DNA from 3 places in the Lentzea xerophila genome. Region 3 is predicted to be linked to each of the others. Evidence: riboswitches for the same ligand, from Rfam matches in the RefSeq annotation. Region 3 holds a riboswitch; each other region holds the start of a gene.
What was found. A riboswitch is a leader RNA that binds a small molecule or an ion and turns the genes downstream of it on or off. The one in region 3 is predicted to bind S-adenosylmethionine.
Positions count from the first base shown of each region.

Region 1: linked by a shared signal. The riboswitch ahead of thrC (threonine synthase) and the one ahead of ACRSBM_RS36740 (methionine ABC transporter ATP-binding protein) in region 3 are both predicted to bind S-adenosylmethionine.
Region 2: linked by a shared signal. The riboswitch ahead of ACRSBM_RS05705 (aminotransferase class V-fold PLP-dependent enzyme) and the one ahead of ACRSBM_RS36740 (methionine ABC transporter ATP-binding protein) in region 3 are both predicted to bind S-adenosylmethionine.

Region 1 is NZ_CP194934.1:6,592,962-6,602,435, reverse strand. Features, by position in the region: gene ACRSBM_RS31370 (helix-hairpin-helix domain-containing protein) at 1-203, shown strand, start outside; gene ACRSBM_RS31365 (DNA internalization-related competence protein ComEC/Rec2) at 1,080-3,866, shown strand; gene thrC (threonine synthase) at 3,850-5,106, opposite strand; SAM riboswitch class I at 5,118-5,239, opposite strand; gene holA (DNA polymerase III subunit delta) at 5,318-6,295, shown strand; gene ACRSBM_RS31350 (hypothetical protein) at 6,330-7,139, opposite strand; gene rpsT (30S ribosomal protein S20) at 7,242-7,508, opposite strand; gene ACRSBM_RS31340 (glycoside hydrolase family 3 N-terminal domain-containing protein) at 7,634-9,474, opposite strand, start outside.
Region 2 is NZ_CP194934.1:1,146,698-1,156,171, reverse strand. Features, by position in the region: gene ACRSBM_RS05730 (inositol monophosphatase family protein) at 1-637, opposite strand, end outside; gene ACRSBM_RS05725 (LysR family transcriptional regulator) at 661-1,560, shown strand; gene ACRSBM_RS05720 (NAD(P)-dependent oxidoreductase) at 1,549-2,154, opposite strand; gene ACRSBM_RS05715 (RluA family pseudouridine synthase) at 2,228-3,112, opposite strand; gene lspA (signal peptidase II) at 3,256-4,002, opposite strand; gene ACRSBM_RS05705 (aminotransferase class V-fold PLP-dependent enzyme) at 4,027-5,391, opposite strand; SAM riboswitch class IV at 5,429-5,543, opposite strand; gene ACRSBM_RS05700 (potassium/proton antiporter) at 5,617-7,095, opposite strand; gene ACRSBM_RS05695 (M28 family metallopeptidase) at 7,236-8,168, shown strand; gene ACRSBM_RS05690 (TetR/AcrR family transcriptional regulator) at 8,193-8,726, opposite strand; gene ACRSBM_RS05685 (SRPBCC family protein) at 8,791-9,249, shown strand.
Region 3 is NZ_CP194934.1:7,676,687-7,686,160, forward strand. Features, by position in the region: gene ACRSBM_RS36705 (hypothetical protein) at 1-6, shown strand, start outside; gene ACRSBM_RS36710 (fatty acyl-AMP ligase) at 24-1,637, opposite strand; gene ACRSBM_RS36715 (DivIVA domain-containing protein) at 1,738-3,027, shown strand; gene ACRSBM_RS36720 (ABC-F family ATP-binding cassette domain-containing protein) at 3,033-4,799, opposite strand; gene ACRSBM_RS36725 (4-(cytidine 5'-diphospho)-2-C-methyl-D-erythritol kinase) at 4,903-5,865, opposite strand; gene ACRSBM_RS36730 (MetQ/NlpA family ABC transporter substrate-binding protein) at 5,923-6,711, opposite strand; gene ACRSBM_RS36735 (methionine ABC transporter permease) at 6,739-7,422, opposite strand; gene ACRSBM_RS36740 (methionine ABC transporter ATP-binding protein) at 7,419-8,417, opposite strand; SAM riboswitch class I at 8,635-8,728, opposite strand; gene rsmA (16S rRNA (adenine(1518)-N(6)/adenine(1519)-N(6))-dimethyltransferase RsmA) at 8,817-9,474, opposite strand, start outside.

The DNA.
Region 1 (9,474 bases), 1.1 Mb from region 3:
GCGCCGTCCCGTCCAAGCTGAACCTGAACGCCGCCACCGCCACCGAACTGGACGCCCTGCCCGGCGTGGGCCCGGTGACGGCCCAGCGCATAGTCGACCACCGCAACCGCAAAGGCCCCTTCGCCTCGGTCGACCAACTCCGCGAGGTCGAAGGCATCGGCGACTCGAAGCTCGCCAAACTCGCCGACCTGGTCCACACATGACCCTCACCGCCACGGTCCTGGCCCTCTACCACCACGTCAGGGCGCAGTTCCACCTCCTGACCCGCCCCGCACCCCTCACACCCCTCGACCACACCCGCCCGTCACGCCCACTGACCATCGCCTTCCCCCTCCACCACCCCACAACGGCCCGCCGCGCCGGCCGCCCGCTAGCCGCAGTAATCCGCCACCTGCTGGCGGCCTTCCCACCGCACCCGCTTCGGCTGGCCCCGCTTCCGCCGAACCCGGCCTCCCTCCCACTGGACCCAGCCCCACTGCTGCCACGGAACCCAGCCCCGCCGCCTTCACTGTCGCCGGCCAACCCAGTCCCGCCGCCCCCACTCCCGCCACCGAACCCAGCCCCACCCACCCCTCCCGCTCCGGCGAAGCCGCCCTGCCGCCTCTGCGCGGCAACGGTCCGCCCCTGATTTCCTGCCGCTCCACCGGCGAACAGTCCTCCCGGCTCACCTCACCCATCACCTGTGCGGTGACCGTCCAGAGCGAACCTGCTGCCGCTCAGCGCAGAACCCAGCCGCCAGCTCCGGCCAGTCCGAGTCACGTGGTCCGGTCGGCGTCGCTCGCCACGCGGTCCGAGCCGTGATTCGTCGCCCGATCCGCCACCCCCACTCACGCCCGGCAAGCCCGGCCCCGCCGGGCATCCCTCCCTACCCACCAACCGGAGAAAGCCATGCCGTCCGTCCGCATCACCCGCCAGTCCCGCATCGAGACCGCCTGGCACCACCCGACCGGCAGCCGCCCGCTCATCCAGCCGCAAGCGCTTCCCCACCGCGGCCCAGCCCCACGCCCCAGACTTCCCCGCCCCCGCCAAGGAAGCCCCACCCGTGACCCCAAACCTCCGACCGACCAACGGAGGCACCGGTGGTCCGCAAACACCAGATAACGAACGACTACCGCCTCGTCCCAGCCGCAGCCGCGGTGTGGACGACCGCCATCGCCGGCCTCTTCCTGAGCTGGCAGGCGGCAGTCATCACCGGCCTGGCCGCCGGCGCCATCGGCTTGGCCGCGTGGCGGAGAGCGTGGTGGACCCGCACCTGCGCGATCGCCCTGTTGATCTCCGGACCGGTGGCCGCGGCCTGGGTCGGCGGCCACGTCCTGCGAGCCGAGACCCACCCGCTTCGCCTGGCCGCCAACGAAGGGCGCGGCACCACCCTGGTCGTCGAGCTCACCACCAGGCCGAAGGGCATCAGGGCCGCGGGCTTCGGCGGTCACCAGGCAGGCGTCGACAACGTGGTGATCAGGGCAACGGCAAGCGGCGCCCAGCTCGTGCTGCTGGCACCGGCGGACAAGTGGCGGGATCTGTTGCCAGGTCAGGAGGTCACGGTCAAAGGCACGCTCGCCCCGCCGAGAGGTGGCGACCTGGCGTCGGCGTTGCTGAGAGTCAGAGGGCCGCCGATCGACCCGCGGTCGCCACCGGCCTGGCAGACCTGGGCCGACGAGCACCGTGATGGTCTGCGACGAGCGAGTGCGGTCCTCGGCGACGAGGAGGCCGGGTTGCTGCCGGCGCTCGTGGTCGGCGACACCGAGCAGATGGTGCCGCGCGTCGTCGAGGAGTTCCGGACTGCGGGCCTTGCCCATCTGCTCGCCGTGAGTGGCGCGAACCTCGCCATCGTGTGCGGTGCGGTCTACCTGCTGACAAGGCGGTTCGGGCCACGCAAAGCCGCAGTGGCGGCGATGGTGGCGCTCCTGGGGTTCGTGGTGCTCGCCGGGCCTGAGCCCAGCGTGCTCAGGGCCGCGGTCATGGGAGCTGTCGTGTTGCTGGCGTTGGTGCTGGGACGGGAACGGTCCGCGGTGCCGAGTCTCGCGGCCGCGGTGCTCGTCCTGGTGATGCACGATCCGGCGCTGGGCGGTGATCCCGGGTTCGCGTTGTCCGTGGTGGCGACGGCGGCGTTGGTGCTCGTTGCGCCGAGGTGGGCGCGGGCGCTCAAACGCCGTGGCGTGCCGAACGGGTTGGCCGAAGCGATTGTCGTGCCGATGGCGGCGAGTCTGGCCACGGCTCCGCTGGTGGCGGGGTTGTCCGGGCAGGTGAGCCTGGTTTCGGTGGTGGCCAACCTGGTCGCCGGGCCGGTGGTCGCGCCGGCGACGGTGCTGGGTGTCGTCGCGGCGGTCGTGGCGCCGCTCTCGTCCACGGCGGCCGAGGTGGTGACCCGCGTGGCCGGTCCCGCGGTGACGTGGCTGGTCCAGGTCGGACGGCAGGCGGCCGCCGTGCCCGGTGCGGCGGTCGGCTGGCCTGACGGCTGGGTCGGGGCGATCGCTCTGACCGTCGTCACCGCCGTGGTGGTGTTGTTGCTGTGGCTCAAGAAGACGCGGACGTTGGTCGTCGCGGTGCTCGTCGGCGGGTTCGTGGTGCTGGTGCCGCTCAGGGTCGTGGCGCCGGTCTGGCCGCCGGACGGGTGGAAGGTCCACAGCTGTGACGTGGGGCAGGGCGATGCGCTGGTCCTCGCCACGGACGACGCCGAGACCGCGGTGCTCGTCGACACCGGGCCTGACCCCGGCGCGGTGGATCGGTGCCTGAAGACGTTGGGGGTCAAGAGGATTCCGCTGGTGGTGCTGACGCATCTGCACGCGGACCACGTCGGCGGCCTGGAGGCCGTGCTCACCGGGCGTGCGGTGGGTGCGATCGCGGTCGGGCCGCTCAAAGAGCCCGCGTGGGCGTGGAGGGAGGTCAGCAGGCAAGCCCGTGCCCGCAACGTGCGGGTCGTGGAACCGAAGGCGGGCGAGCGGTTCGCCCTGCCCGGACTGGAGATGGAGGTGATGGGACCGCGGCGGCCGCCGGTCGCCGAGGACGGGAACACGACGGTGAACGACTACTCGCTCGTGCTCAAGGCACACACGAGGGCAGGCCGGGTGTTGCTCACCGGTGACGTCGAACTGGCCGGCCAGGCGGCGTTGCTGGGGGAGCGGGACCTCGCCGCCGAGGTGCTCAAGGTGCCGCACCACGGGTCGCGGTACTCGCTGCCCGCGTTCCTCAAGGCCGTGCGGCCACGGGTGGCGCTGGTGAGTGTCGGCACGGGCAACAGGTACGGGCACCCGAGTCCGCACGTGATCGACGTGTTGCGGGCGGGCGGTGCGTTGGTGTTGCGCACGGACAAGGACGGAGACCTGGCTGTGTTGCCGGGGAACCGAGTCGTACGAAGGAGAAGAGATGGTCTGGATCAGGTTGTTCAACGCGCGCTACCCGATTCCCGGTGGCACGCCAGGACTCGCGTGGGCGCTGTGGCAGATGAACTACTCGGCGACGCCGTGGCCGCACGACGAACTCAAACCCGATTTCGGTTACTACATCTGCGAAACGCTCGAAGACGGCACACGCGCCGTCACCTACAGGGCGACGGCCACGCACGTGCTGCCGCCCACCAAGACCGCGAAACCGGAGGAGGCCTACGACCTTGTCGCGGAGCACGTGTTCGACGGCGGCCTGCGGATCGCGCCTCACGTCTGGCACAGCTACCACTACAACGGGCTCAAAGCGGAAGCCCCGTGGCCGCAGCGGGTGGTGGCGTGGCGGGCGGACGTCGAACGGGTCGGGCCGCACGTGGTGGACGGCCTGCAGCGCTTCCCGCGGACATCCTGGCTGAAGACGGACGGGATCTCCATGTGAGCCAGGGAGATCCCGTCCGGGAGGAGGTGGTTAACCCAGTGCCTTGATGACGGCTTCCGCGGACGGCGGGACCGTCGCGCGCGGGCCGATCGTGTCGCCGAGCGCGTCGAGGGTCTTGAGGCCGTCGCCGGTGATCAGCAGCACGGTCTCGGCGTCCGGGTCGAGCTGGCCCGACTCGATCAGCTTCTTCGCCGTCGCCACGGTCACGCCGCCGGCGGTCTCGGCGAAGATGCCCTCGGTGCGGGCGAGCAGCTTGATGCCCTCGACGACCTCTTCGTCGGTCACGTCCTCGATGGCGCCGTTGGTGCGGCGCACCGCGTCGAGCACGTACGGGCCGTCGGCCGGGGCACCGATCGCCAGTGAGCGGGCGATCGTGTCCGGGCGGACCGGGCGGATGACGTCGTGGCCCGCCTTGAAGGCGGCGGAGATCGGGGAGCAGCCGGTGGCCTGCGCGCCGAACACCTTGTACGGGGTGGCTTCGACCAGGTCGAGCTGGCCGAGCTCGCGGAAGGCCTTGTCGACCTTGGTGAGCTGCGAGCCGGACGCGATCGGCACGACGATCTGGTCGGGCAGGCGCCAGCCGAGCTGCTCGGCGACCTCGTAGCCGAGGGTCTTCGAGCCTTCCGCGTAGTACGGGCGGACGTTGACGTTCACGAACGCCCAGTCTTCGTTCTCCGCGGCGAGCTCCTGGGCGAGGCGGTTCACGTCGTCGTAGTTGCCGTCGACGGCGATCAGCGCGCCTTCGTAGACGGCGCTCATCAGGATCTTGGCGCGCTCGAGATTGGAGGGGACGAGAACGACCGACTTCCAGCCGGCACGGGCGGCGGCCGCGGCGACGGCGTTCGCCAGGTTGCCGGTGGACGGGCAGGCCAGCACCTTGAAGCCCAGCTCACGGGCTGCGGCCAGCGCGACGCCGACCACGCGGTCCTTGAACGAGTGGGTGGGGTTGCCGGTGTCGTCCTTCACCCAGATCTTGCGGACGCCCAGGGCCTTGGCGAGGTTGTGCGCCTCGACCAGGCGGGTGCCGCCGGGATCGGTGTTCGGGTGCTGTTCCACAGTGGACGGAACGGGAAGGAGGCCGCGGTAGCGCCAGATCGACCTGGGGCCGGCTTCGATGTCCTCGCGCCGGATCTTGCCGAAGTCGTAGGCCACTTCCAGCGGCCCGAAACACTCCAGACAGGCGTACTCAGGAGCGAGAGGAGTCTCATTTCCGCACTCCCGACACAGCAGTGCGCGGGCGGGGCCGAGGTCGAACTTGGTGCTCGTGGGCACAGAGACAGCAGTCATCGCGAGGTATCTCCTCATCTTTCCCGCGAAATCGAACGGGTCGGAATTGGCACCGTGATCGTCTGCGCATAGCGCGCTGACGCCGGTTGCCGGGGCTTCTACGGGCCGGTCCCTCTGCCCCTCTGGATGAGCGGTGTTCAGTTGTGGCCACCAAGCTACGGCATCACTCCGTTGCTCAGCCACAGATGCCCACGATCCGAGACGTGGGAGGATGCGGAGCGTGAGCGCACCGGAGTCACTGCACCTCGTCGTCGGCGAGGAGGAGCTGCTGGTCGAACGTGCTGTTCGGGCGGCTCTCGAGGCGGCACGCAAGGTCGATCCGAACGCCGACCTGACCCGTGTGCAGGTGACTGATCTCACGCCTCCCGAGCTGGCCGAGATGGTGAGCCCGTCGCTGTTCGCGGAGGGGCGCGTGATCGTCCTGCAGAACGGGCAGGACATCAGCAAGGAGGTCGCCGACACGGTGCTCTCCTACGTCAAGGCGCCCGCGGACGGGGTCACGCTCGTCGTCGTGCACACGGGTGGTGGTCGCAGCAAGGCGGCCAAGGACCTGCCGGGACAGCTGAAGAAGGCCGGTGCCGTGGTCACCGAGTGCGCCAAGGTCACCAAGTCCGCCGAACGCGAGGCGTTCGTGCGCAACGAGGTGCGGCAGGCGGGCGGCAAGATCGACCCGGAGGCCGTCGCCACGCTGATCGACGCGGTCGGCACGAACCTGCGTGAGCTTTCAGCGGCGGCGTCGCAGCTCGTCTCCGACACCGACGGCAAGGTGACGGTCGAGGAGATCCGCCGCTACCACCAGGGCAAGGCCGAGGTGACCGGGTTCGCCGTGGCGGAGAAGGCCGTCACGGGTGACCGCGCGGGTGCCATGGAGGCGTTGCGCTGGGCCATGCAGCTGGGCGTGCCGCACGTGCTGGTCGCGGACGCGCTGGCCGACGCGGTGCGCACGGTCGCGCGCGTGTCCGCGGTGGGGCGCGCCGACCCGTTCAGCCTGGCCGGGCCGCTCGGCATGCCGCCGTGGAAGATCAAGAAGGCGCAGGCGCAGGCCCGCGGCTGGGACCAGTCGGGTCTCGCCGACGCTATGCAGGTGGTCGCGGGGTTGAACGCCGATGTGAAGGGCGTGGCGGCCGACGCCGACTACGCGCTGGAGCGGGCCGTGCTGCGGATCGTCGCCTCGCACGGCCGCCGCTGACCAGAGAGATCACCGGGCGAGGTCACCGCGCAGATCATTGGGCGCGCGGGATCCCGATCAGGTACTGGGCTCCGGTGAAGCCGGGTTCGACGCCGATCGTCCACGTGAACGACTCGGTGCCGTCCAGGCCGTCGACCATCCGACGTAGTTCCGCGCGTCCGTACATGCGCAGGAACGACACGACGCTGTCGAAGAACATCATGAACGGCAGCACCGGCACGACGTAGGTCAGCACCAGTCGCAGCAGGTAGCGCGGCAGCGGATTGCGCTGGAACGGCGCCGACACCAGCACGGCCAGCGTGAGCAGGAACGGGAAGAGCAGCGGGTAGACGAACGACCGCTTGGTGTCGACGACGACCATCGGCTGACGGGTGTCGACGGCGTTCTGCAGCATGCGCGTGGCGAGCGCGGGCGGGAAGTGGTGGAAGGCGCCGTAGATCGTGCGCGTCCCCTCCACCCGGCAGTCCGTGGCGTCGACCGGAGTGGTCACGTAGTCCACTGAGCAGCACGAATCGGGCAGGCGGCGCCGGTTCTCGGCGGCCACGCGCTCGAACGCGCGGACGTTCGGCACCAGGTCCGTCAGCGTGACCTGGGTGTGGACGCCCTCTGCGTGCAGCCGGCGCTGAATGAGCGGCACCGGTCCGCCGGAGCCCGCACAAAGATCGACGATCCGGTGGTCCGCGCCCGAGCGCAGAGCCAGTGCCAACGGCCGTGCGTACGTCCGCGCGGCGTCCGTCAGCACGTAGATGAACGCGATCGACTCCGTGTGCAGGGTCCGCAGCACAGCCGGGGTGCGTTCGAGGTCGTGGAGCTCGAAGAAGTCGATGCGCGGCAGCGATTCCATGGGGTCTACGCCTACCGTGCGCGGCACCGAATGCGAAAGGGCTCCACCTCCCGGAGGAAGTGGAGCCCTTTCAGAAGCTCGAAGCGAGCTCTACGAGCGAGATCAGCCCTCGAGGGCGTTCGCGCGCAGGGCCATCGCCGACTTCTTGTTGGCGGCCTGGTTGGCGTGGATGACGCCCTTGGTGGCGGCCTTGTCGAGCTTGCGGGACGCGTCCTGCAGCAGCTCCAGGGCCTTCGCCTTGTCACCGGCCTCGGCAGCCTCGCGGAACTTGCGGATGGCCGTCTTCAGGGACGACTTGACCGACTTGTTGCGAAGGCGCGCCTTCTCGTTGGTCTTGATCCGCTTGAGCTGGGACTTGATGTTCGCCATGCGACATCACCCTTCTTGTCGAAACCGGAGTTCGTGACGCGCTTCGTCGGCACCGGCCACAAGGGCCGGGTCTCCTCCACGGCGGAGAGCCGCGCGTTCACGACGACGAAGGATATCAGGCCAGCTCAGCGCACCGCGAAAGTGGCCTTCTCCGCACCCACCACGGCCTCGTAGCCGCCGCGGGCGACCTCACGACGTCCGTCACCGTCCACGTCGCCGACGGTCAGGGCGAGCTGCGAGAGCGTGAACGGCACCTCGACCTGCTTGGACTGCCCCGCGGCGAGTTCCACGCGGCTGAAGCCCACCAGCCGCAGGTCCGGCGTGAGCACCGGGGAGGCCGGCTGCCGCACGTAGACCGGCACCACGACAGCCCCCGCACGCCCGCCGGTGTTCGCCACCGTGAACTTCACCACGCCATCACGACGATCAACGGACACGGAGGTCCCCGAGGTCGTGAACGACGTGTACGACAGCCCGTGCCCGAAAGCGTAGAGCGGGTCGTACTTCGCGCCCGCCGAGGTGTTCGCGCCCGGCAGCTGGTCGTAGGTCAGCGTCGGGTCGCCCAGTGCCTTCGGCCACGACACCGGCAGCCTGCCGCTCGGGTTGACCGCGCCGAACAGCACGTCGGCGATCGCCCTGCCGCCCTCGCTGCCCGGCAACCAGCCCGCGACCAGCGCGTTCGCGTCCGCCGCCGCCCCGAGCACCTGCGGGCGCGCGGTCAGCAGCACCACGACCACCGGCTTGCCGGTCGCCTGCACCGCGTCCACCCACGCCTGCTGCTCCGGCGTCAGCACCGGGTTCTCCGTGTCGGCGGGACCCTCCGCACCGGGCTTCTCACCCAGGACGACGACGACCGCGTCCGCATCGGCAGCGGCAGCCACCGCGGCAGCAGGAGTCGCAGCGTGCACGACGGACGCACCAGGGACAGCCTCACGGACACCGGTCAGCACGGTCGCGGTCGGCGGCAACGGCGAGTCGTCCGGCACGCCCTGCCACTCGACGGTCCAGCCACCGAGCTGACGGCGCACGTCGTCCGCCGTCTCCCCGGTCACGACGATCTTCCTGGCGGATGTCGGCAACGGCAGCACGCCGTCGTTCTTCAGCAGCACGGTGCCCTCGGCGGCCGCCTGACGCGCGAGCGAGCGGTCCACGTTCACCACGTTGCCGTCGGCCTTCGCCGGGTCCACGTACGGCTTCTCGAACAGCCCCAGGTCGAACTTGAGCTTCAGCACCCGCCGCACGGCCTGGTCGATCCGCCCGCGCGACACCGAGCCGTCCCTCACGTTCGCCAGCAGCAGCGAGGTGAACTCGGCCGCGTTCGACGGCTCCATCGCCATGTCCACGCCGGCGTTGACGCTCATCGCGATCGCGGTCTTGTAGTCGGGCGCGACCTTGTGCCGGTCCACCAGGTACCTCATGTCCTGCCAGTCCGAGACCGCGACGCCCCGGAACCCCATGCGGTCACGCAGCTGCGTCTGCAGCATGTACTTCGACGCGTGCACCGGCACACCGTTGATCGACCCGGAGTTGATCATCACGGTCTTCACGCCCGCGTCGAACTGCGCCTGGAACGGCGGCAGCACGAGGTCCTGCAGCTGCCGGACCGGGATCTGCGCGGCCGCGCGGTCGTGCCCGTTCGCCGGCGCCGAGTAACCCGCGAAGTGCTTCGCCGTCGCGGTCAGCTGCGCGGTGTCGTCCACCTTGGACTGCTGCCCGCGCACGTTCGCGGCCGCCAGTTGCCCGGCCAGGAACGGCTCCTCGCTGTAGGTCTCGTAGTAACGACCCCAACGCGTGTCGCGCGCGATGTCCGAGACCGGCGCGAAGTTCCAGAAGACACCCGTGGCGCGCAACGCCTTCGAAGCGGACACCCCGATCTGCTCCTGCAGGCCGGGATTCCACGTCGCGCCGAGCCCGATCTGGTGCGGGAACATCGTGGCGGAGACGACGTTGTTGTGCCCGTGCACGC
Region 2 (9,474 bases), 6.5 Mb from region 3:
CGGACGCGTGCGCGCGTACGTTGTCGTACTGCCAGTGCAGGTCCATGCGTCCGGCGGCGACCTGGGCGAGTTGATGGGTCACGGGTACGGAGATCCGGACGTAGAGGGCTTTCTTCGCCATCGCGCTGTAGGAGGCGCCGACCCGGCCCGCCATCTCCGGTCCCTGGCCCGGCTGGGCCTGACCGGTGCCGGCCAGCGCGCCGTCCAGCGAGATCTTGCCGGAGACCTTCAGGCGGACGCCGTTGAGGAACGCGCCGCCACCCTCTTCCGCCGTGAACATCTCGTCGGACAACGGGAAGTACACGACCGCGAGCACCGGGCGGCCGTCGCGGACCAGGCTCACTCCGATGTTGAAGTCGGTCATGCCGTGGACCGCGTTCATGTTGCCGCCGACCGGGTCCACGAGCCACCACTCGCCGGGTTCCAGCGCGCCGGAGCCGTGTTCGTCGTCGAGCCACCTCGCGCTCGGGCGGATCGCCTCCAACTCCGGCCTCAGCAGGTCGGTCATGGCGTCGTCGTTGGCCCGGACGGCCGCGACGATCTCGCCGAGGCTGGAGGCGCGCGACTCGGTCGAGTACCGCTTCGTCATCCGTGCTCCTGCCCGGCGGACGGCGGCGGTGGCGGCGGCGGCGAGCATGGGTTCCTCCAAGATTGGTTGTCATGCAAGCGGATCTGAACCTGCTGACGGTGCTGGACGCCCTGCTCGAAGAGGGCAGCGTGATGGGGGCGGCGGAACGGCTGCACCTGTCGTCGCCCGCGGTCAGCCGCACGCTCGGGCGGATCAGGAAGGTGACCGGCGACGACATCCTGGTGCGGACGGGCCACACGATGACGCCGACGCCGTACGCGCTCGGCATCGCCGACGAGGTGCACCGGCTGGTGCGGCAGGCCAACGCCGTGCTGGCGCCGAGCCGTGAGCTGGACCTCGCCGAACTGGAACGGACCTTCACCGTCCAGTGCCACGACGCCCTCGCCTCGGCGGTCGTGCCGGCGTTGATCGCGAAGATCGCGGAGCAGGCACCCGGCGTGCGGCTGCGGGTGCTCGCCGAACACTCCGCCGACACCGACGACCTGCGGCACGGCCGGGTGGACCTGGAGCTCGGCGGTGGCACGCCCGGCCTTCCCGAGTTCCGCTCGGAGACGTTCGGCACCGATCCGCTCGCCGTGGTCATGCGGTCCGGCCATCCGTGCACCGAGGGCCTGGACCTGCGCGCCTACGCGGAACATCCGCACGTGGTGGTGTCCCGGCGCGGCCGGCTCAGCGCCCCGATCGACGACCTGCTGGCGGCGGAAGGCCTGCGGCGCAGGGTGATCGCGACCGTGGCGACCGTGCACTCCGCCCTGCAGATCGCGGCCGCGAGCGACGTGCTCGTCACCACGACGGCGGTCCTCTGCCGTCCGCTGGTCGAGGCGTTCGGGCTGGTCATCCGCCCGTTGCCGGCCGAGTCACCGGAGGCGTCGATCAACTGCAACTGGCACCAGCGCTACGACTCCGACCTCGCCCACGCCTGGCTGCGCGACCAGGTGCGGACGACCGTCACCGAGGTTCTAGCCGGCTAGCGGCAGGGCGACGGCGCCGGGAAAGCGTGGCTCCTCGGCCTCGTCGAGCATGGCCGCGGCCACGGTCTCCCGGCTGACCTTCGCGCCGAGGTCGAACGGCGGCGCGGCGTCCAGACCGGCCGTGCGCCGGGCGGGGCTCTCCGGTTCGTCGCTGAGCACCCCGGCGTGGAAGACGGTGCCACCGGTGGCGAGGACGGCGTTGTCGGCCGCGACCTTGTCCGGGATCCGGTCGCCCATCACCTTCCAGAGCACTCCGGCGCCCTCGCCCGCCGCCTCGGCGGACGCGCCCGTGCCGTACGCGCCGAGCCAGATGATCCGGCGCGGACGGGCGGCGACGACCGCCTTCGCGCCGTCGAGGAGGACGCCCGCGCGGTCCGTGCCAAGGCCGGACAGGACGACGGAGTCCGCGCCGACGGCCGCGGCGATGCTCGCCGGGTCACTCACGTCACCGGCGACCTTGCGCAGGTTCGGGTGGTCCGCGGTGACGCGCCGCGGGTCGCGGGCGATCGCCGTGACGGTGTGGCCGCGCTCCAACGCCTTGCGGGTGAGGGCGAGACCGGTCCGGCCCGAGGCCGCGAGAATTGTCAGGTACATGCCGAAAACGCTATTGAGCACACCGATTAACATCAAGTGCAATGTCTTTAATCGGTGATTTACTCAGACGCAATCAGCCTTCTTCGCGCAGCTTTTCCAGCGCCTGCGCCAGGTCGTCCGGGTAGTCCGAGGTGAAGGTGACCCATTGGCCGTCGGCCGGGTGGTGGAACCCGAGCTGCCGGGCGTGCAGCCACTGCCGCGTCACCCCGAGCCGCTTGGACAGCGTCGGGTCGGCCCCGTAGGTCAGGTCGCCGACGCACGGGTGGTGCAGCGCCGAGAAGTGCACACGGATCTGGTGCGTGCGGCCGGTCTCCAGGTGCACCTCGACGAGCGACGCCGCCCGGAACGCCTCCATCACCTCGTAGTGCGTGATCGAGGGCTTGCCGGAGTTCATCACGGCGAACTTGTAGTCGTGCTTGGGGTGGCGGTCGATCGGCGCGTCGATGGTGCCCTTGATCGGGTCCGGGTGGCCCTGCACGATCGCGTGGTAGACCTTGTCGACGGTCCGCTCCTTGAAGGCGTGCTTCAGGGCGGAGTACGCCGACTCGGACTTCGCGACCACCATCACGCCGGTCGTGCCGACGTCGAGCCGGTGCACGACGCCCTGGCGCTCGGCGGCTCCGGAGGTGGCGACGCGGTGGCCGGCACCGGCGAGCCCGCCCACCACCGTCGGTCCGGTCCAGCCCGGCGACGGGTGCACGGCGACACCGACGGGCTTGTCGACGACGATGATGTCGTCGTCCTCGTGGATGACCTTCAGACCCTCGACGGGAATCGCCTGGACGGTGATCGGCTGCGGCGGCGCGGGCAGCGTGATCTCCAGCATCGCCCCCGCCGTCAGCCGGTCGGACTTGCCGACGACCCGGCCGTCGACGAGCACGTCGTCAGCGTCGGCGATGGCCGCGACGACGGTGCGGGACAGCCCGAGCAGCTTCGCGAGGCCGGCGTCGACGCGCATGCCGTCCAGACCGTCGGGAATCGGCAGCGTTCGGTATCCGCTCACGCGGGGCCTCGACCTTCTTCTGGCTGGAGTACGCCTCACGGCGCCGGGGTTACACCACCAACCGGGCCAGGCAGACCCCTGAATTTACCAGGCAGCCGCTACTTCGGTTCCCGCAGCCCGGCCTGCTCCTCGAGCGCCGGAACCTGCTTGTGGACGGTCCCGTCGTAATCGTGCTGCATGAGCGCCAGGACGATGACCGTCACGCCACCACCCACGATCGCCATGTCCGCGATGTTGAACACCGGCCACACCCGGCCGTACGGGTCGAACAGCGACAGGAAGTCGACCACGTGGCCGCGCATCGGGCCCGGCTCGCGGAAGAGGCGGTCGGCGAGGTTGCCGACGGCGCCGCCCAGCACCAGGCCGAGGCCGACGGCCCAGCCCTGGGAGCGGAGGTTGCGCGAGATCCAGAGGATGAACCCGACGACGCCCAGCGCGATCAGCGCGAGGATCCACGTCCAGCCCTCGGCCATGCCGAACGCGGCACCGGGGTTGCGGACGAACGTCAGGTAGAGCGCGCCGCCGAAGACCTTGATCGGGTCGGCGCCCTCGAGGAAGGCCACGGACAGCACCTTGGTGAGCACGTCGAGGGCCAGCACCCCGGCCGCCAGGACCGCCAGAACCCTGGTCTTCGGTTCCGGCAACGAGCCGGTGATCGAGAACCCCTCGTCGTCGTCCTGGGCCTTCGCGGGCGGCTCGGCGGGCTTCTCCTCCGCCGTCTCCTCCGCGACCGGCTGCCCGGCGACCGGCGTCGCGACCGTCTCGGGCTCGCTGACCTGCTCGTCGGCAGGCTGGTCAGCGGCCTTCTCGGACACCTTCTCCGCCGCCTCGGACTCGTCACTCACCAGGTCATTGTCCACGTACAGGGACTACGCGAGGAACGGCGGCAGGGTTCGGCCGTCGTCCTCGGGGACCCAGCGGCCGTCGAGCTGCGTGTAGGTCCACTTCGGACCCTCGGTGACCAGGGTGCGCAGCGCCGCGACCAAGCGATCCACGTGCTCGGCCGTCGTGCCGAGACCGATCGACGCGCGCACGGCGCGTTGCTCGTGCGATCCGGCCTGCTTGACCAGGCGGCCCACGATCACGTGCGCGCAGAACGCGCCGTCGCGCACGCCGATGCCGTACTCCGCCGACAGCGCCGCCGCGAGGAAGCCCGCGTCGAAGCCGGAGATCGTGAAGCTCACGACACCGACCTTGTCGGCGTCGGTCAGGATCGCGAGCTCGCGGAAGCCGGGGACGGTGCGCAGGCCGTCCCGCAGGCGCGTCAGCAGCTCCTGCTCGTGCGCGACGGTCTGCTCCCAGTGCCGCGACAGGATCTCGCAGGCCGCGGCCAGCGCGTGCACGCCGACGACGTTCGGGCTGCCGGCCTCGTGCCGCTCGGGCACCGCGGACCAGGCCACGCCCAGGCGGTCGCCGTGGTCGGTCACCTTCGCCGTGGCGCCGCCGCCGACCAGGTACGGCTGGGCCTGCTGCAGCCAGTCCGCGCGGCCGACCAGCACACCGGCGCCGAACGGCGCGTAGATCTTGTGGCCGGAGAACGCGATGTAGTCGACGCCCAGCTCACGGGCGTTGATCGGACGGTGCGGGGCGAGCTGCGCGGCGTCGAGCGCGATGCGCGCGCCGTGCCGGCGGGCGACCTTCGCGAGCTCCGCGACCGGCCACAGCTCCCCCGTGACGTTGGACGCCCCGGTGACGATCACGAGCCGGGGGCCGACCGGGGCGGCGGCCAACGCCCGGTCCAGCGCGACGACAAAAGCGGCAGCACCGGACTCAGTGTTTGATTCTTCGGCGAGAGCGGGGACGCGCTGGACGTTCGGCCCGCGCCACGGCAGCAACGCCGCGTGGTGCTCGCTGTCGAACAGGACGACGGCGGTGCCCTTGGGAACGCTGCGCGCCAACAGGTTCAGCGAATCGGTGGTGTTGCGGGTGAAGACGACGGTGTCGGAGGAACGCGCCCCGACGAACTTGCGGATGCGGTCCCTGGCCTGCTCGTAGACGCGGGTCGAGACCTGGGAGGCGAAGCCGGCGCCGCGGTGCACGCTGGCGTACCAGGGCAGCAGCTCGTCGACGGCGTCGCGCACCTCTTGCAGACAGGGCGCGCTCGCCGCGTGATCGAGGTTGGCGTAGGTGACGCGCTCTCCGGTGACGAGCGGAACGCGCAGGTCAGCGCCGACGACAGCCGGAACCGCGGTGTTCGTGACGGTGTTCGTGGCTGGGGTGATCGCGAGCGTCATCGAGCTGCCTCCGAGGCCAGGGGCCCCGTTGTGCGAAGGCCCGCGCTTGACCGGCGCCCCACGCGCCGGACCAGGTCCTCACCAAGGGCACCCCACCGCGGTTGGAGGGTTGCCGGCCAGCAAGCTTGGGCTTGACGCTGGCTCTCATGACCTGCCGAGGACGTTAGCGGAGGGTCACGGTGCGTGTCGACACCCGATCACATGGTGAGAAGCCTCGGAGACCGACTATTCGCCGGTCTCGCCCTTCCACCTGGCGTAGCGGCCGGCCCTGTCGACGGCACGTACGCGCCGCTCAGCGGCGTCACGTGCCTCTTCGGTGGTGACGATGAGCAACTGGTCGTCGGTCTGCAGCCGGGTCGTCGGTTGTGGCGTGAAACTCTTCCCGGCGCGCACCACGAGACTGACCGTGGAACCCGTCGGCAGCCTCAGCTCCGACATGTAAACGCCGTGCAGCTTCGACCCGCGCTGGATGTGCACCTGCAGCAGTTCGGCACCCAGCTCGTCGAGCGGCGAGGCGTCGACCTGGATCTCCTGCGCCTCACCGGCCCGTACCAGGCCCAGGCGCCGCGCGAGGAATGGCAGCGTCGTGCCCTGCACCACCGTCAGCACGATGACCAGCAGGAACACCACGTCGACCAGCTCGCGCGCACCCTCGACGCCCTGGATCAACGGGATCAGCGCGAACACGATCGGCACCGCGCCCCGCAGCCCCGACCAGGAGAGGAACGCCTGTTCACGCCACGGCACCTTGAACGGCAGCGAGGAGAGCATGATCGACAGCGGCCGCGCGACGAACGTCAGCACCACACCCGCGATCAGCGCGGGGAACAGCACGTCGAGCAGCCGTGACGGCGAGGCGTAGAGGCCGAGCAGGACGAAGAGCCCGATCTGGGCGAGCCAGCCGAGACCTTCGGCGAACGACAGCGTGTCGGCGCGGTGCGGCAGGCGGGCGTTGCCGAGGACCAACGCGGCGACGTAGGTGGCGAGGAATCCGGACGCGTGCGCGAGATCGGCCGCCGTGTAGGCCATCACGCACACCGCCACAGTGGCGAGCGGGTACAGACCGGTGGACGGCAACGCCGCGCGTCTGAGCCCGGCCCCGCCGAGGAAGCCCAGTGCGACACCGATGAGCGCGCCCGCGCCCAGTTCGTAGATCACCAGCAGCGGCGCGGCCCACGTGATCCGGTCCGACGAGGCCAGCAGCACGACGGCGATGTAGACCGGCGCGTCGTTCAGGCCGGACTCCAGTTCGAGCGCGCCGGTGAGCCGCGCTCCGACGCCCAACGACCGCAGGACGCTGAAGACGGCGGCCGCGTCGGTGGACGACAGCACCGCGCCCCACAGCAACGCCATCCGCCAGTCGAGGCCGAGCAGGTAGTGCAACGCCGTTCCGGTCACCGCGACGCTCACCGCCACGGCCACTGTGGACAGTGCGACGCCCAGCCACAGCGAGGACTTCACCGCCTGCCACCGGGTCGTGATGCCGCCCTCGGTCAGGATCAGCACGAGTGCCGCGATGCCGAGGGACCGGGTGAGGTCGGCGTCGTCGAACCTGATGCCGACGACGGACTCGCCGAGCAGCACGCCGATGCCGAGGTACAGCAACAACGAGGGCAGGCCGAGCCGAGTCGACACGCGCACCGCGATCACGGAGATCAGCAGCACGGCGGCGCCGACGCCCAGCACGACCGTGACGTCACCCACCTGGACCATTCTGGTTGATCACCACCGAATCCGACGAATCAGGCGCGTTAAGAACTCCAGCCGATCGCACCTACCCGGCTCATGCACATCGGAGCATGTTGATCAGTGGCTCAATCCCAACCCTGCACCGGAGTTGAACCATGAGGATCCTGATCGCGCTGGCGGCCGCCTTGATGGCGGCCGGAGCGACCACAGCGCAAGCGGCCGCTCCCGCGGCCCTGGCGGCGCCGAACATCAGCGTCGCGAACGTCCAAGCCCACCTCAACCAGTTCCAGTCGATCGCGAACGCCAACGGCGGCAACCGCGCTCACGGGCGTCCGGGGTACCTGGCCTCGGTCAACTGGGTGAAGAGCAAGCTCGACGCGGCCGGCTTCACGACGCGCGTGCAGTCGTTCAGCTACGGCGGCGCCACCGGCTACAACCTGATCGCGGACTACCCTGGCGGCGACGCGAACAACGTCGTGATGCTGGGCGGCCACCTCGACAGCGTCACCGCGGGCCCCGGCATCAACGACAACGGCTCGGGCTCCGCGTCGCTGCTGGAAGTGGCCCTCCAGATGAAGGCCACCGGGTTCCAGCCGACCAAGCACGTGCGGTTCGGCTGGTGGGGCGCCGAGGAGCGCGGCCTGATCGGCTCGACCTACTACGTGAACTCCCTGACGACGACCGACAGGTCGAAGATCAAGGCCTACCTGAACTTCGACATGACCGGCTCGCCGAACCCCGGCTACTTCGTCTACAGCGCCTCGGGCCAGCCCTCCGGCTCACTGGCCCTGCAGCAGCGCCTGCAGGCGGGCTTCACGGCGATCAACGTCCAGACCGAGCTGACCAGCGTCGGCGGCCGCTCCGACCACGCGGCGTTCGCCCGCGCGGGCATCCCGGTCGGCGGCACCTTCACCGGCGCCGAGGGCATCAAGACCGCGGCCCAGGCGCAGAAGTGGGGCGGCACGGCCGGCCAGGCCTACGACCGCTGCTACCACCGCTCCTGCGACACCACGTCGAACATCAACGTGACGGCACTCGACCGCAACGCGGACGTGATCGCCTCCGCGCTGTGGGCGACCGCGGCCTGATCGCCTGGCTGATCACCTGCCTGATCACCTGGCTGTGAGCACCTGCACGGCCTCGTCGAGCATCGGTTCGACGAGGCCGGGCAGGGTCACCCACATCTGCGCCTGCCCCAGGTAGAGGCTGAACGCGATCAGCGCGCGCTTCTTCGCGTGCTCCTCGTCGAACCCGAGCTCGCCGAACAGCTCGGTCAGGTAGCCGATCCGCTTTCTCGTGACGCGGTGCAGCACCGGCGCGATGACGTCGTGCTCGGCGCCCGCCTGCAACGCCATCTCCACCGACCCCTTGCGGGTGCGGTCGAGCACTGTGCCGAACAACGTCCTGAGCTTGTCCTGCGGGGTCTTCTCGGCCTCGACCAGCTCGATGACCTTCTCGGTATGCTCCCGCTCCCACCGCTCGACCGTCGCCCTGAGCAACGCCTCCCGGTTCGGGAAGTGGTGGTAGACGCTCCCCTTGGTCGCGCCGGCCCTCGCCGCGAGCGGTTCGACCGCCACGGCCTGAAGTCCGCCTTCGGCCAGCGCTCTCAGCGCTATCTCAGTCCAGTCGTCGCGACTCCTCCGCACCACGGCTCCATACGCTACCGTACGGTTCAGGAACATACGGTTGCGTATGGAAGAGGGGACAGTTGTGATCAGGAACGTCCACACCAGGGACCTCGGCGTGCCCGCGGGCCCGTTCGTCGACCGCGTCCAGGAACTCTGGCCGCCCGCCTGGGGCAAGCAGGAGTTCGACCGACCGCTCGGCGTCGGCGCCGACGGCGGCCACGGCCCGATCCGCTACCACTGCACGGAGTTCACGCCGGGCTCGTCGATCACCTTCACCTTCGGCGACGGCGACGGCACCCACACCCTGTCGGCGTCGGGCACCGTCCTGCGCCACGAACTCGTCGGCGACTTCAGCCTCGGCAAACGCCTGAAGTGGGCCTTCGTGATCCGCTGGCTGCACGACGCCTGCCTGGAGGACCTGTTCGACAACGTCGAGCGCGCGGCTGGGCGTGAGCCCGTGTCACCGGCACGGTGGTCGCCGTGGGTGCGGCTGGTGCGGCGGGCTTTTATTCTCGCCAACCGCCGGCCACAGCGCGCCTGAGTGCGTTGTGCCGCCGGGCCGTGGGGTCACTCGCGGCACCGGCACAACGGTCGCCGTGGGTGCTGGCGGGGTTGCGGCGGGCCTTCCTGGCCGCCAACCGTCAGCGAACCCGAGCCCGTCGTGCCACAGATCAGTCCCCCACAGCAGAACGGAAACCCGGCACTCGGCCGCCTCACGGCATGCCCGGAGCCTGGCGGGACGAGGCAGCGATCCTGAAAGCTGCCC
Region 3 (9,474 bases):
TACTAGCTAGTGCCGTCACGGCACTAGACGAGTGCGGCCGCCGCGGACCGCCGGAGCTTGCCGGACGGCGTCTTCGGCAACGTCCCCGGCGGCTGCACCACCACGGCGAACGGCCGCAACCCGACCGCGTCCACGACCCTGGCCGTCACCTGCTTGACCAGATCCTTCTCGGCGGTGGCGTCGCCGGCCAGCTTCGACTCCAGCACCACGGCGAACCGTTCGCGCTGCGTCCCGGCGTCCAGCCGCACCGCCACCGCGTTGCCGGCGCGCACCCCGTCCACCGAGCAGGCGGCACGCTCCACATCGGTCGGGTAGATGTTCCGGCCGCCCATGATGATGACGTCCTTGCGCCGCCCGCAGACGACGACCTGGCCGTCCTCCACCACGTACCCGAGGTCGCCGGTGGCCAGCCACCCTTCGGCGTCCTGAGTGGCCAGTGGACCGTTCACCGTCAGGTAGCCGGGCGTGACGGCCTCGCCGCGGATCTGCAGCTCGCCCACGTCCCGAACGCCGAGCACCTCACCGGAGTCCGAGACCACGCGCAGTTCCAGACCCGGCAACGGCGGCCCGAGCAGCGGGAAGGCACGGCCATCCGGTGCGGGAACGGCGCGCTTGTCCGCTTCCACGGCGTCCGCGTCCACCACGTCCACCGACAGGCCGGTGAACAACGGCGCGAAAGCCACGCCCAGGGTCGTCTCGGCCATCCCGTAGGCGGCGAGGATCGACTCGGGCCGCAACCCGAACCGTTCGCCGGCCGACACGAACGCCTCCACCGCGGCCGGATCGATCGGCTCGGCGCCATTCAGGGCCAGCCGCAGGGAGGACAGGTCGAACGAGTCGGACGAGGAAGCCAGGCGGCGCGCCACGATCGCGTAGGCGAAGTTCGGCGCGGCGGTGATCGTGCCGCGGTACCGGGTGATCAGGTCGGCCCACAGGGTGGGGCGCGACAGGAAGTCGACCGGCGTGACCTTCACCAGTTCCAGTCCGAACAGCATCGGGACGGTCAGGAAGCCGACCATCCCCATGTCGTGGAACAGCGGCAGCCACGACACCATGACGTCGGAGGACGGATCCAGTGCCGCTGCGATCCGCATGCCCTCGGCGTTCGCCATCAGGTTGCGGTGGGTGATGCGAACGGCTTTCGGATCCGCGGTGGACCCACTCGTCAACTGCAGCAGTGCCGTGGCATCCTCGGGGGTGGGAACAGGAGCGGCGATCGGCTCCGCGTCGAGCTCGGAGAGCAGCCTGTAGGGCACTCCGTGCTGGTCCAGAACGGCGGCCAGAGCGTCGAACGGGCTGCCGAGCAGGACCAGACGCGAGTCGATCATGGCGAGCACCCGTAGCGTGTCCTCGGCCCACTCGGCCAGGTCGGTGCGTGGTGTGGGTTGATGCAACATCGTGACGCTGCCACCACACAGCCATGCGGCTTGCACGGCTGGGGCGATCACGGCTGGTTCGGCGGCGAGCACGGCGATCGCGGTGCCCGGCGCCACGTCGAGCGCACCGGCCATCCGCCGGGCGCGTTCGTGCACCTCGGCCCAGGTCCGGCGGACGGGCGCGGCGGGTTCACCCGTCGTCATGCCCCTGTCCCCGCCGTTTGCGGCCGTCGCCAGCATCACATCCACGAACTGACTCATGTTCGTGATCGTAGTGGCGCCGTTTGGTCCATCAGGACGAAACGTTATGCCACGCGAAACGCGATACTCCCCAGTACAGGTACGCAGGAGGAGGTCATTGGTGGATCGGGGCGGCCCCGGAGCGCAGCATCGTCTACCCGCGCATCCGGCACCTCTGCTCTCCGCGCAGGACGTGGCCCTGGTCGCGTTCCACCGTCCCCCGCGTGGTGAGCGCGGGTACGACGCGGCTGAGGTGGACGCGTTTCTCGACCGGGTCGAGAGCACCATGAAGAGCAAGGACATCCTCACGCGCGAAGACGTCCTCAACGTCAAGTTCAGCACGGCGACCCGTGATCCCGGCTACGACGTGAACGAGGTCAACGTCTTCATGGAACTCGTCGCGGACACGCTGCGGTCCACTCCGCAACGCGCGCAGGCCTCAGCGCCCGCCCAGGGCGCGCACGCCACGTCGCAGGCGATGAGACCCGCGGTACGACTGTCCCCTGACGACGTCGCCGCCGTGCGCTTCCACAAGCCGAGACCGGGGACCCGCGGCTACCACGAGGGCCAGATCGACGCGTTCCTCGACCGCATCGAGGGCACGCTGCGCGGCAGGGACAACCTGACGGCGCAAGAGGTTCAGGACGCCGTGTTCGGCGAGACGGCACCCGGCACGTTCGGCTACGACGAGGAAGACGTCGACACGTTCCTCGACCTGGTAGTTCTCATGTTCGAGACGGCGCCGCCGCCCCGCACGGCCCCGCCGACGACGCAGCTCCCGCAGCAACAGCAACGGCCGCAGCAGCGACGCCCGCAGCCACCGCCGCGCCCCCAGGAGCAACCTCCGGCCCAGCAGGCCGCGAGCCCCAAGGCCGTCGAGTCACCGAAGCTCACCGCCGCGGACGTCCGCAACGTCGCGTTCCACCGCCCGCCCCGCGGCCGCCGCGGCTACCAGGAGTCCCAGGTGGACGCGTTCCTCGACCGCATCGAGGCGACGCTGCTCGGCCAGGACAACCTGACCGGCAAGGACGTCCGCGACGTCCGGTTCTCCCGGCCGTTGATCGGCAGGCGCGGCTACGACGAGACCGAGGTCGACGCGTTCCTCGGCCAGATCGAGCAGCAGCTCTCCGGACCGATGCCCGGCATGCCGCAGGTCAAGACGTGGAAGGATCTGCGCCAGCTGAGGATCCCGCAGGCGGCGTCCGGTCAGCGCGGCTACCGCACCGCGCAGGTCGACAGGATGCTGGAGGAGATCGGTGTCGCGCTCGACGGCATGCTGGGGGCGACCTCGGACGAGGTCATGAAGGCGCGCTTCAGCTACGCGTTGCTCTCGGGTCAGGGCTACGACACGTCGTTCATCGATGAGCTGCTGCCCCAGCTGGCGACCGAGCTCCGCAGCCGGGGCCGCTAGCCCCCTCAGCCCTCTACGACCTCGGCCGCGGCCATCCAGGCCGCCTCGACGTCGGACTCCTCCGCCAGCACGGCGCGGAGCTCGGCGTCGAGCTTCAGCAGCCGGTCGGGATCGGTCGCGGCCTCGGCGAGCGCGGCGTGCAGCTCGGCTTCCTTCTTGTGCAGCACTTCGAGGCGCCGCTCCAGTCGTGCCAGCTCCTTGCGGGCGGCGCGCTGGTCGGCGGCGTTGGAGGGCGCCTTCTCCACCGCGGGGGCAGCGGACTCCCTGTCGCGCAACGAGTCCCGCCGCTTCAGGTACTCCTCGATGCCGCCGGGCAGGTCCGTCAGCTTGCCGTCACCGAACAGCGCCACGACCTTGTCGCAGACGCGCTCGACGAGGTAGCGGTCGTGCGAGATCACGACGAGCGTGCCGGCCCACGAGTCGAGCAGGTCTTCCAGCTGCTGCAACGTGTCGATGTCCAGGTCGTTCGTCGGCTCGTCGAGCAGGAGCACGTTCGGCTCGGCCATCAGCAGCCGGCACAGCTGCAGCCGCCGCCGCTCGCCACCGGACAGGTCCGACACGGGCGTCCACTGCTTCTGCGACGAGAACCCGAACCGCTCGCCCAGCTGAGAGGCCGACATCTCGTACTTGCCGAGCACGACGCGGCGCGCGACCTCCTCGATCGCCTCCAGCACGCGCATCGACCCGTCGAGGTCGAGCAGCTCCTGCGAGAGGTGCGCGATCTTCACCGTCGCACCCTGGATCCGCTTGCCCGACTCGGCCTCGCGCTCGCCGGCCAGCAGCTTCAGCAGCGTCGTCTTGCCCGACCCGTTGACGCCGACCAGACCGATCCGCTCACCGGGACCGAGGCGCCACGTCAGGTCGCGCACCAGGACTCGGTCCGGAATGGACAGTGTGGCGTCCTCGAGCTCGATCACGGTGCGGCCCAGGCGCTTCTTGGCGAACGCGAGCAGCTCCACGTTGTCCCGCAACGGCGGCACGTCCGCGATCAGCGCCTCGGCGGCCTCGATGCGGTAGCGCGGCTTCGACGTCCGCGCGGGCGCGCCGCGGCGCAGCCACGCGAGTTCCTTGCGCGCCAGGTTCTGCCGCTTCTCCTCCAGCACGTCCGCCAGCCGGGTCCGCTCGGCGCGGGCATAGATCCAGTCGGCGTAGCCGCCCTCGTACTGCTCGACCTTGCCCTGCACCACCTCCCACGTGCGGTTGCAGACCGTGTCGAGGAACCACCGGTCGTGGGTGACGACGACGAGCGCGCACTTGCGGGCCAGCAGGTGTTCCGCGAGCCACCGCACGCCCTCGACGTCGAGGTGGTTCGTCGGCTCGTCCAGCACGAGCAGCTCGAGGTCCTGGATCAGCGCGGCCGCGAGCGCGACCCGGCGCCGTTCCCCACCGGACATCGTGGAGACCACGGAGTCGAGGCCCAGCGCCGTGATCCCGAGTCCGTCCAAAATGGACCGGACGCGGGCGTCGGCGGCCCACTCGTGCTCGGCGTCGAACCCGAGCGGGTCGATCACCGCGTTGCGCACCGTCGAGCCCTCCGGCAGCTCGGTTCGCTGCGTCACGACCGCCATCCGCAGGTCGCGCGACCGCGAGACCCGGCCGTCGTCGGCGGGCTCCACCCCGGCCAGCACCTCGAGCAGCGTCGTCTTGCCGCCGCCGTTCAGGCCGACGACACCGATGCGGTCGCCCTCGTTGACGCCGAGCGACACGCCGTCGAGCAGCGGCCGGACGCCGAACGACTTCGACACGGACTCCAGGTTGACCAGGTTGGCCATCAAAACCTCACGACTAGTAAGAAACTGCCCGATGAAGGCTACCCACCGGGACCAAAGCCCCTGCTCACCAGCCTCGGGCAGCGCGAGCGCCCGGACACGGCTGTCAGGCGTGGACCTCGGGAGGGGTGGGCTTCGGCTCTTCAGTCGTGATCACGCGCGCGCCGGGGACCGGGCCGTGGGCGACGCGAACCGTCCGGCACACACCGGCACCGGCCAGCTCGGCGGCCACGCGGACGGCCATGTCGCCGTCCTCGCACAGGAACGCCGTCGTGGGCCCGGAACCGGACACGATGCCGGCCAGCGCGCCCGCGTCGACGCCGGCACGGAGCGTGCGGCGGAGGTTCGGCCGCAGGGACACCGCGGCGGCCTGCAGGTCGTTGCCCAGCAGCAGGGCCAGCTGCCGCGGGTCGCCGGACGACAGGCCCTCCAGCACCGCCTCGACCGGGCCGACGCGCGGCGGGTCACCCTCCGCGCGCAGGCGGTCCAGCTCGTCGAAGACGTCCGGAGTGGACAGTCCGCGGCGGTCGAACGCCAGCACCCAGTGGAACTGGTGGCGTCCCAGCACCGGCACGATCCGCTCGCCGCGGCCGGTGCCGAGCGCGGTGGCGCCGTACAGGGCGAAGGGGACGTCCGCGCCGAGCTTCCCGGCCAGTTCGGCCAGCTCGTCGCGGCTGATGTCGAGCCGCCACAACGACGACAGGCCGACCAGCGCCGCCGCCGCGTCCGCGCTGCCGCCCGCCATGCCGCCCGCGACCGGGATGGCCTTGCGGATGACGACGCGGACCTTCGGGTCGTCCGCGTCCTTGCCGACGTGCGCGGCCAGCAGCTGCACCGCGCGCCAGGCGAGGTTCGACGCCCCGGTGGGCACCTGGTCGGCGCCCTCGCCGTGCACCTCGACGCCTGGCTCGTCGGCGACCGCGACCGTGACCTCGTCGACCAGCGAAAGGGCCTGGAAGATCGTCACCAGGTCGTGGTAGCCGTCCGGGCGTACGTCACCCACTGCCAGGTGCAGGTTGACCTTGGCCGGGACGCGAACTGTGACCGGGGGAGGAACGACTGCGAGCACCATGTCAGCCTACGGGCGTTCTCGGGTTCCGGACTTCTCCCCCGGTCACCGGCGGTGTCAGACCGGGATGACCGAACCGTCGAAGGTCTGCTTGATGTAGTCCTTGACCTGCTGCGACGCGAGCAGCTCCGCCAGGTCGCGGACGCGCTTGTCGTCCTTGAGCTCGGTCCGGGTGACCAGGCCGTTGGCGTTCGGGTTGCCCTCCGCCTTCTCCAGCGCGAGCGAGTCGGTGGCCGGCTTGAGGCCCGCGTCGATGGCGTAGTTGCCGTTGATCACCGACGCGTCGGTGTCGTCCAGCGAGCGCGGCAGCTGGGCGGCCTCCAGCGGCACGAACTGCAGGTTCTTGGGGTTCTCCGCGATGTCGCGCACGGTCGGCTGGTCGACGGCCTTCAGCTTGATCAGGCCGTTCGCCTCCAGCAGCTTGAGGCCGCGGGCCTCGTTCGTGGCGTCGTTGGCCACGGCGACCTTGGCACCGCTCGGCAGCTCGTCGAGCTTCTTGACCTTCTTCGAGTACAGGCCCAGCGGCTCGACGTGGACCGGCTGGATCCACTCGACCGGGGCACCGGACTCGGTGGTGAACGTCTTCAGGTACGGCACGGTCTGGAAGTAGTTGGCGTCGAGCGAGCCGTCCACCAGCGCCGTGTTCGGCTGCACGTAGTCGGTGAACTCGACGACCTCGATCTTCAGGCCCTTCTGCGCGGCCAGGTTGTCGGCCACGTACTTGAGGATCTGGGCGTGCGGGACCGGCGAGACACCGACCTTCAGCGTGTCGGACGCGTCGGCACCCGACGAGCAAGCGGACAAAGCAGTCAAAGCGACCGCGATCAGGGCAGCCTTAATACGCATGACGTTCCTTTTGAGAAATCTGATGGGTCAGACGGAGGCGTGCCGGCGCCGGTCGGACGCTCGGGCGGCACGGGTGAAACCGAGCTGGATCACGGTCGTGAGCACGGCGAGCCACGCCACGGTGCTCCACAGGATCCGGTCGTTGAAGCGCTGGTAACCCTCGCGGATCGCGAGGTCACCGAGGCCACCGCCACCGATCACGCCCGCCATCGCCGAGTACCCGATCAGGGCGATCACGGTGACGCCGATGGCGTTGATCAGCGCGGGCAACGACTCGCGGATCAGCACGCTGCGCACGATCCGCAACGTCGAGGCGCCGGTGGTGATCGCGGCCTCGACCACGGTCACGTGCACCTCGGACAGGATGTTCTGCACGAGCCGCCCGACGAACGGGATGGCGCCCACGGCCAGCGGCACGATGACCGCCGTGCTGCCGATGGAGCCGCCCACGATCAGGCGGGTGACGGACGTGAGCGCGACGAGCAGCACGATGAACGGCATCGAGCGGCCCAGGTCGGTGACGAAGCTCAGGATCCTGTGCACCGCGGCGTTCGGCCGCAGCCCGCCCTTGGCGGTGAGCTGCAGCCAGACACCTACGGGAACTCCGAGAACGGTGGCGATGACGGTGGAAACGCCGACCATGTACAGCGTTTCGCCGGTGGCTTCGACGAGATAGGTGAGAACGTCGGACCAGGGTGTTGCAGACCTCACGCAGCTACTCCCTGTGGCCCCTTCAGGGACCTTTGCACCGCACCGCCGGCCTCGCCGATCCACTCGAGAGCGGAGTCGGAGCGCTCGCCGTTCAGGCCGAGGCGGAACCGCGCGACCGGCGTCTCGCCCAGTCGCGTGAGGCCACCGCCGACGATGTTCAGCTCGACGCCGAACCGGTGCGCGGCCTCGGGCAGCAGCGCGCCGACCGCGGCGAACCCGACGAGCACGACGTCCGCGACGCGGTCGTAGCTGCTCTCGTTGATCGGGTTCAGGTCGACGGCGGGCAGCAGCGCACTGCTCGTGCGGCTCGCGACGTCGTTGACCAGGTCGAGGACCTTGCCGTGCTCCACGACGCGGCCCTGCTCCAGCACGGCGACGTCATCGCAGATCTTGCGGACCACGCCCATGTCGTGCGTGACGACGAGAACGGTCACACCCAGCTCAGCGCGCGCACGGTCGAGCACGGCCAGCACGGAACCGGTGGTTTCCGGGTCGAGCGCGCTGGTGGGCTCGTCGGCGAGCAGGACGCTGGGGTTGGCGGCGAGGGCACGCGCCACGGCGATGCGCTGGCGCTGCCCGCCCGACAGCTGGTCGGGGTAGGCGGCGGCCTTGTCGGTCAGGCCGACGAGGTCGAGCAGCTCGCCCACACGGGTGCGGCGCTGCGGTCCGGGCACGCCCGCGCTTTCGAGCGGCAGCGCGATGTTCCCGGCGGCCGTGCGCTGGCGAAGGAGCGAGTCCCCCTGCGGCACAACGCCGATCTGGCGACGAGCAGCCCGCAGGGCCGCCCCGTCGAGGCTGGTGATGTCGGTGCCGTCGACGCGGATCGCCCCGGAGTCGGGACGCTCCAGCAGCGCGACGCAACGGGCGAGCGTCGACTTGCCGGCCCCGCTCGGGCCGACCACGCCGAGCACGGTGCCCGCCTCGACGTCGAGGGTCACGCCGTTGAGGGCGCTGACACCCTGGAAGGACTTGGTGAGGTTTTCGACAGTGATCACTTCTGCTCCACGGCTGCGCGTGACGGCACACCCGCCTCGTGGGCGGTGCGCGGTCGAAGTTGCTGCTCAGGTGTGTGCGCCACTCGTTGGCTGAGTGCGCGTCAAAGGACTTTGAGAAGGCGCCTTAGACGAGGTGGCGACGACATGCAGAAGCGGTGCGACGGCACTGGTCGACGACTCGACGGCGCGTCAGCATTCGCGAGGTACCCATGGTGCTCCTCCATCGGTCCTGGCGTTAGCACCTGCCCGCATCCAGCGGGTGGTTGCTGCGACGTCGTAGAGCCAGGTCTCTCAGTCGCTCCGGATGGCAACTAGCAGTCAACCGGACGGACGTTCGGTTGCGCAAGCCAGAATCCGATTCGTTCGACAGATCACACTGTTGGCCGAAGGATCCCCGGTTCAGACCTCGGCGATCCGGATGAAGTCGATCACGCTCAACTGCTCGCCCCGCTGCTGCGGATCGATGCCCGCCTTCCGCAGCAGTTCGTCGATGTCGTGCGCGTTGCCGGCCCAGCCCTTGAGCGCCGCCCTGAGGGTCTTGCGGCGCTGCGCGAACGCGGCGTCGACGATGGCGAAGAGCTTCTTGCGATCCACTGTGGACAACGGCTTTTCGTGGCGCTGGAAGGCAACCAGACCCGAGTCGACGTTGGGTGCCGGCCAGAACACGTTCTTGCCGACCGCGCCGGCCTTCCGTGCTTCCGCGTACCACGCCAGCTTCACGCTGGGGACGCCGTAGATCTTGTTGCCGGGCTTCGCGGCCATGCGGTCGGCGACCTCCGCCTGGACCATGACCAGGCCCTTCTGGAGGGACGGCAGCTCCGCCAACAGGTGCAGCACGACCGGGACCGCGACGTTGTACGGGAGGTTCGCGACGATCGCGGTGGGTTGTGCCGGCAGGTCCTCTTGGGTGACTTTCATGGCGTCCTTGAGGACCACGTGGAGCCTGTCCGCGTTCTCCGGGTCCATCTCGCGGACGGTCTGCGGCAGGCGGTGGGCCAGCGGCGGGTCGATCTCCACCGCCACCACCTGGCTCGCGTTCGGCAGCAGGGCGAGGGTC